DNA from 2 places in the Streptomyces venetus genome. Region 1 is predicted to be linked to the other one. Evidence: riboswitches for the same ligand, from Rfam matches in the RefSeq annotation. Region 1 holds a riboswitch; the other holds the start of a gene.
What was found. Region 1 has a riboswitch for thiamine pyrophosphate ahead of thiO (glycine oxidase ThiO). Riboswitches for the same ligand answer to the same signal wherever they lie in the genome.
Positions count from the first base shown of each region.

Region 2: another riboswitch for thiamine pyrophosphate. It lies ahead of ABEA82_RS31755 (thiamine ABC transporter substrate-binding protein); the one in region 1 lies ahead of thiO (glycine oxidase ThiO).

Region 1 covers NZ_BAABET010000012.1:42,129-46,881, reverse strand. The annotation lists gene ABEA82_RS32455 (Rv2175c family DNA-binding protein) at 204-569, opposite strand; gene ABEA82_RS32450 (NAD(P)/FAD-dependent oxidoreductase) at 658-1,899, opposite strand; gene ABEA82_RS32445 (avidin-fold protein) at 1,932-2,282, opposite strand; TPP riboswitch at 2,339-2,450, shown strand; gene thiO (glycine oxidase ThiO) at 2,448-3,617, shown strand; gene thiS (sulfur carrier protein ThiS) at 3,614-3,814, shown strand; gene ABEA82_RS32430 (thiazole synthase) at 3,817-4,614, shown strand.
Region 2 covers NZ_BAABET010000011.1:202,720-207,472, forward strand. The annotation lists gene ABEA82_RS31740 (SRPBCC family protein) at 1-389, shown strand, start outside; gene ABEA82_RS31745 (DUF6233 domain-containing protein) at 409-762, opposite strand; gene rlmN (dual-specificity RNA methyltransferase RlmN) at 845-1,951, shown strand; TPP riboswitch at 1,991-2,097, shown strand; gene ABEA82_RS31755 (thiamine ABC transporter substrate-binding protein) at 2,222-3,259, shown strand; gene ABEA82_RS31760 (ABC transporter permease) at 3,235-4,753, shown strand, end outside.

The DNA of each region.
Region 1 (4,753 bases):
CTGCGGGCTCCAGGCCTCTCACCGGCCCGGGCCGGGCGGCTGCCGCGTGCCCAGCCGGGAGGGGCGGCCCGCCGGGGTCGCCCCGAAAAGGCGCGCGACTGCCCCGGGCCGTGGCCCATACGGGCCCCGGCCACGCCGGGCGGTTGTTCGGGCCCGGCCCCGCGCGCACGGCAGGGCCGGACGGTTGTTCCGGTCGGGGTCGGTCAGACCGCGAGCGCCTGCGCGCGGCGCTTCACCTCCGTGCCGCGGTTCTCGTTCAGCGCCTGCGCCGGTGTGCCGGGCAGGCTGGGGTCGGGGGTGAAGAGCCACTCCAGCATCTCTTCGACCGTGAAGCCGTCGTCCCGCAGGAGCGTCAGGGTGCCGGACAGGCCCTTGACGACCTTGTCCCCGTCGATGAAGGCGGCGGGAACGTGCAGCGCGCGGTTCTCACCGCGGCGTACGGCGATGAGCTGGCCCTCCTTGACCAGCTGCCGTACACGCGTCACCTCGACGCCGAACTGTTCGGCGATGTCGGGGAGGGTGAGCCAGGCAGGGACGAGAGCATCGATCTTTGCGTCAATCTCGGTCACGGAAACAAGCCTGCCATCCACCACTGACAGGAGGAAGTCGGACCGGTCCGGCCGGGCGGCCCACGGCGCCCGGCAGGCCTCCCCGGCGCTATGCCGTCGCCGCTTTGAGCGGCCTCGCGGGGTCCGCCAGCAGCGTCGGATTCATCGGCGTGCCCGACTCGATCAGGCGGCGCCCCTGGGCCAGGTCCCGGGGCCGGCCCACCGCCAGGAGCGCGACCAGCCGGTCACCGCGCAGCCAGCAGACCGTCCAGGCCGGTCCGGCCGGGTCGCCCCGCCACAGGGTCGTGTCGGCGGCCGCGTGGTGCCCGGCGTACTGCACGAACCGCCCGAACTGCTCGGACCAGAAGTAGGGCACCGGGTCGTACACCGCAGGCGGCTCCCCCGAGGCCCGGCCGACGATGTTCAGGGCCACGGTGCGCGGCCCCTGCAGGGCGTTGTCCCAGTGGTGCACCAGCAGGCGCTCGCTGTACCGCCCCGAGGGGAAGGAGGCGCAGTCGCCGACCGCGTACACGTCCGGCACGGTCGTGCGCAGCTGCTCGTCCGCCACGATCTCGGCGTGCGCGCCCAGCTCGATCCCGGAGCCGGACAGCCAGGCCGTGGCCGGACGGGCGCCGATGCCGACCACGACGGCGCCCGCGGGCAGCCGCGTGCCGTCGTCGAGGAGCACGGCGCCGGGCTCGACGCGCTCCACGCGCGCGTGCGTCCTCAGGACGGCACCCGCGTCGGCGTACCAGGCGGCCATGGGAGCGGCGACCTCGGCGGGCAGCGCCCCGGCGAGCGGCCGCTCGGCGGCCTCCACGACGGTCACGGCGCAGCCGGCCTCGCGCGCGGCCGTGGCGAACTCCGCGCCGATCCAGCCCGCGCCGACGACGACGATGTCGTGCTGGCGGGCCAGCACCGGCCGCAGCCGCTCGGCGTCGTCCAGGGTGCGCAGCAGATGCACGCCCGGCACGCCCTCCGCCCCGGGCAGCCGGATCGGTTCGGCGCCGGTCGCGACGACCAGGATGTCGTACGGCACGGGCCCGGCCTCGGTGTCCAGCTCCCGGTCGCCCGGGCGCAGGCCGGTCACCTCGCAGCCGAGCCGCAGCTCGATGCCGAGGGCCTCGAAGTCGACGTCGAACGCGGAGCCCTCGGACTTGCCGAGCAGGACGGCCTTGGACAACGGCGGGCGGTCGTACGGCTGGTGGGGCTCGGCGCCGACCAGCAGGACGCTGCCGGTGAAGCCCTGCTCCCGCAGGGCGACCGCGGTCTGCACACCGGCCATGCCCGCGCCCGCCACGACCACCCGCCACGGCTGCGCGGACCCTGCTTCCTGCGTCTGCTCGCTCACCTGATCACCATAGACAACTGACGTTCTGTCAGTCAGTGCTCAAGCGCAGTGACCTGCTCCACAACGCTCGTCCCGCTGCCCTGCTGGGACTCCCACTCCCAGGTCTCCTCCAGCCGCACCCGCCCGTCGGGCAGGTCCACGACCGTCGAGACACAGTGCCCGGAGGACGTGGTCCCGTCCTCCTTGAGCTGTACGTAGCGGAAGTCCAGCCTGTCTCCCTCCCTGGTACCCACGAGACGGCCGCGTACGACGTCGCCGCCCGCGTACTCGGCCCAGATCTCACCCTCCCGTTCGTGGTACGTGAACCGGGTGCGGGTCCCCACCTGACCGGGGGCCTGGTCGGCCACCGGGGCGAGGACGAGTCCGTCGAGGGATCGGGCCATGGGCGGAGGCTCCCTTACTGCGGCATACGGCATCGGGCTAGGGTTGGTGGCCAACGTAAGGCACTCGCGGGAGCCCGGACGCACCGGGCTGAGAGGGAGGCTGGCGGCCTCCGACCGTACGAACCTGATCCGGGTCATGCCGGCGAAGGGAGGGGGTGGACGCCCATGTCGCGTACGCGAACGTCAGACGTCCTCGTCATCGGGGGCGGGATCATCGGGCTGGTCACGGCCTGGCGGGCCGCGGGGCGGGGCCTCACCACGGCCGTGGTGGACCCCGAGCCGGGCGGCGGGGCCGCCCAGGTCGCCGCCGGGATGCTGGCCGCCGTCACGGAACTGCACTACGGCGAGCAGACCCTGCTCGGCCTGAACCTCGCCTCCGCCCGGCGCTACCCGGACTTCGCGGCCGAGCTCACCGAGCTGACCGGCCACGACCTCGGCTACCGCCGGTGCGGCACGCTCGCCGTCGCCCTGGACGCCGACGACCGGGCGCACCTGCGCGAACTGCACGCCCTGCAACAGCAGTCGGGACTGGACTCGCAGTGGCTGTCGGGGCGGGAGTGCCGTCGCCTGGAGCCGATGCTCGCGCCGGGCGTGCGCGGCGGGCTGCGGGTCGACGGCGACCACCAGATCGACCCGCGACGACTGGCCGGGGCGCTGGTCACCGCGTGCGAACGGTCGGGGGTGGTCTTCCACCGGGCCCTGGCCGAGCGGCTCACCGTCGCGGGGGACCGGGCCACGGGCGTCGTCACGACCGACGGCACCGAGCTGGGAGCCGGTCAGGTCGTGCTGGCCGGGGGCAGCCTGAGCGGCCGGCTGGCGGGCGTCCCGGAGGACGTGCTGCCGCCGGTGCGGCCGGTGAAGGGGCAGGTCGTACGGCTGACCATGCCCGAGCGGCACGGGCCGTTCCTGAGCCGGACGGTGCGCGCGGTCGTCCGCGGCAGCCACGTCTACCTGGTGCCGCGCGCGAGCGGCGAGCTGGTCGTCGGGGCCACCAGTGAGGAAACCGGCTGGGACACCACCGTGACCGCGGGCGGCGTGTACGAGCTGCTGCGGGACGCGCACGAGCTGGTCCCCGGCATCACCGAGCTGCCGCTCACCGAGACCCGGGCCGGGCTGCGGCCCGGCTCCCCCGACAACGCGCCGCTGCTCGGCCCCACCGGTCTCGAGGGACTGCTGCTGGCCACCGGGCACTACCGCAACGGCGTCCTGCTCACGCCGGTCACCGGCGACGCCCTGGCGCACGCCCTGACGACGGGTGAACTGCCCGAGGAGGCCCGCCCCTTCACCCCGAAGCGCTTCAGCACCGTCACCGCACTCACGGAGCAGCCCGCATGAACATCTCCGTCAACGGAGAGCCCCGGGACGTCCGGCCCGGCACGGCTCTCGCCACCGTCGTGAGCTCGCTCACCACGTCACCCTCCGGTGTGGCCGCCGCCCTCAACGAGACCGTCGTCCCGCGCGCGCAGTGGCCGTCCACTCCCCTGGCCGAGGGAGACCGCGTGGAAGTCCTCACCGCCGTCCAAGGAGGCTGACCATGGCCGACGATCCGTTTGTCCTCGGTGGTACGTCCTTCACGTCCCGCCTGATCATGGGTACGGGCGGCGCGCCCAGCCTCGACGTGCTGGAGCGGTCGCTGGTCGCCTCCGGGACGGAGCTGACGACCGTCGCGATGCGCCGGGTGAACCCTTCCGTGCACGGCTCGGTGCTGTCCGTCCTGGAGCGGCTCGGCATCCAGGTACTGCCCAACACCGCGGGCTGCTTCACGGCCGGTGAGGCCGTCCTCACGGCCCGTCTCGCGCGCGAGGCCCTCGGCACGGACCTGATCAAGCTGGAGGTCATCGCCGACGAGCGGACGCTGCTGCCGGATCCGATCGAGCTGCTGGACGCGGCCGAGACGCTGGTCGACGACGGGTTCACGGTGCTGCCGTACACCAACGACGATCCGGTGCTGGCGCGGAAGCTGGAGGACGTCGGGTGTGCGGCGATCATGCCGCTGGGGTCGCCGATCGGGTCCGGGCTGGGGATTCGCAATCCGCACAACTTCCAGCTGATCGTGGAGGGGGCGGGGGTGCCGGTGGTTCTGGACGCGGGGGCCGGTACGGCCTCGGATGCGGCGTTGGCGATGGAGTTGGGGTGTGCGGGTGTGATGCTCGCCTCAGCTGTGACGCGGGCGCAGGAGCCGGTGCTGATGGCTGACGCCATGCGGCATGCGGTGGAGGCGGGGCGGTTGGCGTATCGGGCGGGGCGGATTCCGCGGCGGCACTTCGCGGAGGCGTCTTCGCCCTCTCAGGGCATGGCTGCGCTTGATCCGGAGCGGCCTGCTTTTCAGTAACTGTGCGATGTCGCTGGGGCCGGGTGGGTCCGCAACCCGGCGGAGCGAGGTGCCGCTGCGCCCACCCTCCCCCAAGCTCTCGGCTTCGCTCGAGCAGGGGGGACCCCCATCGCCCCAGCGGCACGACTGCCCGCAGCTG
Region 2 (4,753 bases), on a different contig from region 1:
TCATGGACGCCCAGCACATGCCGGAGTGGCAGCTGAGCGCCGTCTCCGTCGAGCGCCTCGACGAAGGCCCCGTAGGCCTCGGGAACCGGGTCCGCGTGACCCGGCACGTAGGCCGCCGCGTCATGCCGATGACCATGGAGGTCACCGAGTACGATCCGCCGCGCAGCTGGGCCATGCGCGGTGTCGACGGCCCGGTCCGGGCCCGGGTGCACGGCGAGGTCGAGCCGTTCGACGAGGGCCGGCGCTCGCACGTGACGATCGACATCGACTTCGAGGGCCACGGCGTCGGCAAGGTGCTGGTGCCGCTCGTCGTACGCCCCCAGGTCCGCAAGGAACTGCCGCGCAACGAGCAGCTCCTCAAGGACCGGCTGGAGCACACGGGAGAGTAGGCGGCGGGCCCTCGGCGGCCTACTCCAGGAAGCCGAGCGCCGTGTCGGGGCGGCAGTGCGTGCACGCCGGCACCTGCCGGCGAAGGGCGTCGAGAGCCTGTGCCCGGGAGGCGTCCACGCACCTGCCGCTCTTCGTCACCTTCCAGCAGTCCCCGGTGTGCACCGCGACCAGGTTCCTCTTGTCCAGGCCCCGCTCGATCAGCCACTCGGGCGGGGCCGGCCGCATCTCCTCGCCCCTTAGGCGCTCCGCCTCCCGGCGCTGCTCATCGGTGATCCACCGGTCCAGCTGGGCCAGCGCGGCCCTCGCCTGCTGCACCACGACACGGCGCGCGAAGAGCAGCAGATCCAGACGGGACGGCGAGGAATCGTTCACGCATTCGATTTTAGTTTCGACGGAAGGGGCGAGCGCCACCGGCCCCGGTGCACCCGTATGGATCTGCGACACTGGGTGGGCCATGCCTAAGCCCGGAGAACTCACATTCGTCGCCCCCCGCGGAGCCAAGAAGCCGCCGCGGCATCTCGCCGATCTCACTCCTGCCGAGCGCAAGGAGGCCGTTGCCGCGGTCGGGGAGAAGCCGTTTCGTGCCAAGCAGCTCTCGCAGCACTACTTCGCGCGGTACGCGCACGATCCGGAGCAGTGGACCGACATCCCGGCCGGTGCCCGCGGAAAGTTGCGGGAGGCGCTGCTGCCCGAGCTGATGACGGTCGTGCGGCATCTGTCGACCGACCAGGGCACCACCCGCAAGACGCTGTGGCGGCTGTTCGACGGGACGCTCGTCGAGTCGGTGCTGATGCGGTACCCGGACCGGGTGACCATGTGCATCAGCTCGCAGGCCGGGTGCGGGATGAACTGCCCGTTCTGCGCGACCGGGCAGGCGGGGCTGGACCGGAATCTGTCCACCGCCGAGATCGTCCACCAGATCGTGGACGGCATGCGGGCGTTGCGGGACGGGGAGGTCCCCGGCGGGCCGGCGCGGCTCAGCAACATCGTGTTCATGGGCATGGGCGAGCCGCTCGCCAACTACAACCGGGTCATCGGGTCCATCCGGCGGCTCACCGACCCCGAGCCCGACGGAGTGGGGCTCTCGCAGCGCGGGATCACCGTCTCGACGGTGGGGCTCGTCCCGGCCATCCACCGGTTCGCCGACGAGGGCTTCAAGTGCCGCCTCGCCATCTCGCTGCACGCGCCCGACGACGAACTGCGCGACACCCTCGTCCCCGTGAACACGCGGTGGAAGGTGCGCGAGGTGCTGGACGCCGGTTTCGAGTACAGCGCCAAGTCCGGGCGGCGGCTGTCCATCGAGTACGCCTTGATCCGGGACATCAACGACCAGGCCTGGCGCGGTGACCGGCTCGGGCGGCTGCTCAAGGGCAAGCCCGTGCACGTGAACCTGATTCCGCTGAACCCGACGCCCGGGTCCAAGTGGACCGCCTCGCGGCCCGAGGACGAGAAGGCGTTCGTGGAGGCCATCGCCGCGCACGGTGTGCCGGTGACGATCCGGGACACCCGGGGTCAGGAGATCGACGGGGCGTGTGGTCAGCTCGCGGCCACCGAACGGTAGTCTGACCGGCGTAAGAACATCTGCATATTCGACATCTGCATATTCCGACAGGGGAGCGCCACAGCGCTGAGAGTGCGGCACACGGCCGCAGACCCTCCGAACCTGGCCCAGGTCATTCTGGGTAGGGAGATCGGTCACCACTCGAGCTGTTGCGCCCTGCCCGGGACCCCTTGAAGTCCCGGGCAGGGCCGCGTCTTCTCCTGGTCCTCCAGGAGGAATCAAGTGAGCAACAAGACAAAGCGGCTGACGGCGGTGGTCGTCGGACTCGGCATGGCCGGCACACTCGCCGCCTGCGGGTCCTCCGGCGGCGCCCAGGGATCCGGCGACTCCAAGACCGTGACCCTCGTCAGCCACGACTCGTGGGCCGTGTCCAAGGACGTCATCGCGGCCTTCGAGAAGCAGTCCGGCTACAAGGTGAACGTCCTGAAGGACGGCGACGCCGGGCAGGCGGTGAACAAGGCGATCCTGACCAAGGACAACCAGCAGGGCGACGTCTTCTTCGGCGTCGACAACACCCTGCTGTCCCGCGCCCTCGACAACGGGCTCTTCCAGCCGTACGAGGCGAAGGGCTCCGACCAGGTCAAGCCCGAGTACCGCGTCGACCAGGACCAGCACCGGGTCACGCCCGTCGACACCGGCGACATCTGCGTCAACTACGACAAGAAGTACTTCGCCGACCACAAGCTCGAGCCGCCGAAGAGCTTCGACGACCTGGTCAAGCCCCGGTACAAGAACCTGCTCGTGACCGAGAACGCCTCCGCCTCCTCGCCCGGCCTCGGCTTCATGCTCGGCACCGCCGCGAAGTACGGCGACGAGGGCTGGCAGGACTACTGGAAGAAGCTCAAGGCCAACGGCGTCAAGGTCGTCGACGGCTGGGAGCAGGCCTACAACGAGGAGTTCTCCGGCTCGGCCGGCGGGAAGAAGGCCAAGGGCGACCGGCCGCTCGTCGTGTCCTACGCCTCCTCGCCGCCCGCCGAGGTGCTCTTCGCGGACCCGAAGCCGAGCACCGCGCCGACCGGGGTCGCCGAGGGCACCTGCTTCCGGCAGGTCGAGTACGCCGGGCTGCTCAGCAATGCCGGGAACACCAAGGGCGGCAAGGCGTTCCTCGACTTCCTGCTCACCAAGAGGTTCCAGGAGGACATGCCGCTCAACATGTTCGTCCACCCGGTGCGCGAGGGCGCCCAGGTGCCGCCGGAGTTCGTGAAGTACGGGCCGCAGGCCAAGGATCCCGAGACCATGGACCCGGCGAAGATCGCCGACAACCGTGACCAGTGGGTCAAGTCATGGACCTCGCTCGTACTGAAGTAGCGCGCAGGACGCGCGGGAACGCGGCGCGGCTCGGGCTCCTCGCCGTGCCCGTCGCGTTCTTCGCGGTCTTCTTCGCCTACCCCGTCGCCGCGATCGTCGCGCGCGGTCTGAAGGTTGACGGGGCCTGGCAGCTCGGGCGGATCGGCGAGGTGCTCGCGCAGCCCGATGTCCGGCACGTCCTGTGGTTCACCACCTGGCAGGCGCTCGTCTCCACCGCGCTCACCCTGCTCGTGGCGCTTCCCGGCGCCTACGTCTTCGCGCGCCTGGACTTCCCGGGCAAGCAGGTCCTGCGGGCGGTCGTGACCGTGCCGTTCGTGCTGCCGACGGTCGTCGTCGGCACGGCGTTCCTGGCGCTGGTCGGGCGGGGCGGGCTGCTCGACGAGCTGTGGGGCGTGCGGCTGGACACCACCGTGTGGGCGATCCTGCTCGCGCACGTCTTCTTCAACTACGCGGTCGTCGTACGGACCGTCGGCGGGCTCTGGGCGCAGCTCGACCCGCGGCAGGAGGAGGCCGCACGGATGCTCGGCACGTCGCCGCTGACGGCCTGGCGACGGGTCACGCTCCCGGCGCTGGCTCCCGCCGTGGCCGCCGCCGCGCTCATGGTCTTCCTGTTCACCTTCACCTCCTTCGGTGTCGTGCAGATCCTCGGCGGGCCCACCTTCTCCACCCTGGAGGTGGAGATCTACCGGCAGACGTCGGAGATCTTCGACCTGTCCACGGCGGCCGTCCTGACGCTGATCCAGTTCGTCGCGGTGGGCGCGATCCTCGCCCTGCACGCCTGGACCGTACGGCGGCGGGAGACCGCGCTGCGGCTGGTGGACGCCTCCGTGACCGCGCGCCGGCCGCGCGGCGCCGGGCAGTGGGCGCTGCTGGGCGGGGTGCTGGTCACCGTCCTCGTGCTGCTTCTGCTGCCGCTCGCCGTGCTGGTGCAGCGGTCCCTGGGCGCGGCCGGGTTCGGCTACTACCGGGCGTTGATGAGGAACGACGGGGGAGTGTTCCTGGTCCCGCCCATCGAGGCGATCGGCAACTCCCTGTCCTACGCCGTCGCCGCCACCCTCATCGCCGTGGTGATCGGCGCTCTCGCCGCTGCCGCGCTCACGCGCCGGGACGCCGGGCGGTTCGTGCGCGGGTTCGACGCGCTGCTGATGCTGCCGCTAGGGGTGTCCGCGGTGACCGTCGGCTTCGGCTTCCTGATCGCGCTCGACGAGCCGCCGCTGGACCTGAGGTCGTCGTGGATCCTGGTGCCGCTCGCGCAGGCGCTGGTCGGGGTGCCGTTCGTCGTGCGGACCATGCTGCCCGTGCTGCGGGCGGTGGACGTGCGGTTGCGGGAGGCGGCCGCGGTGCTGGGGGCCTCGCCCTGGCGGGTGTGGCGGGAGGTGGACCTGCCGATGGTGCGGCGGGCGCTGCTGATCGCGGCCGGGTTCGCCTTCGCGGTCTCGCTCGGCGAGTTCGGGGCGACGGTGTTCATCGCGCGGCCGGACCGGCCGACGCTGC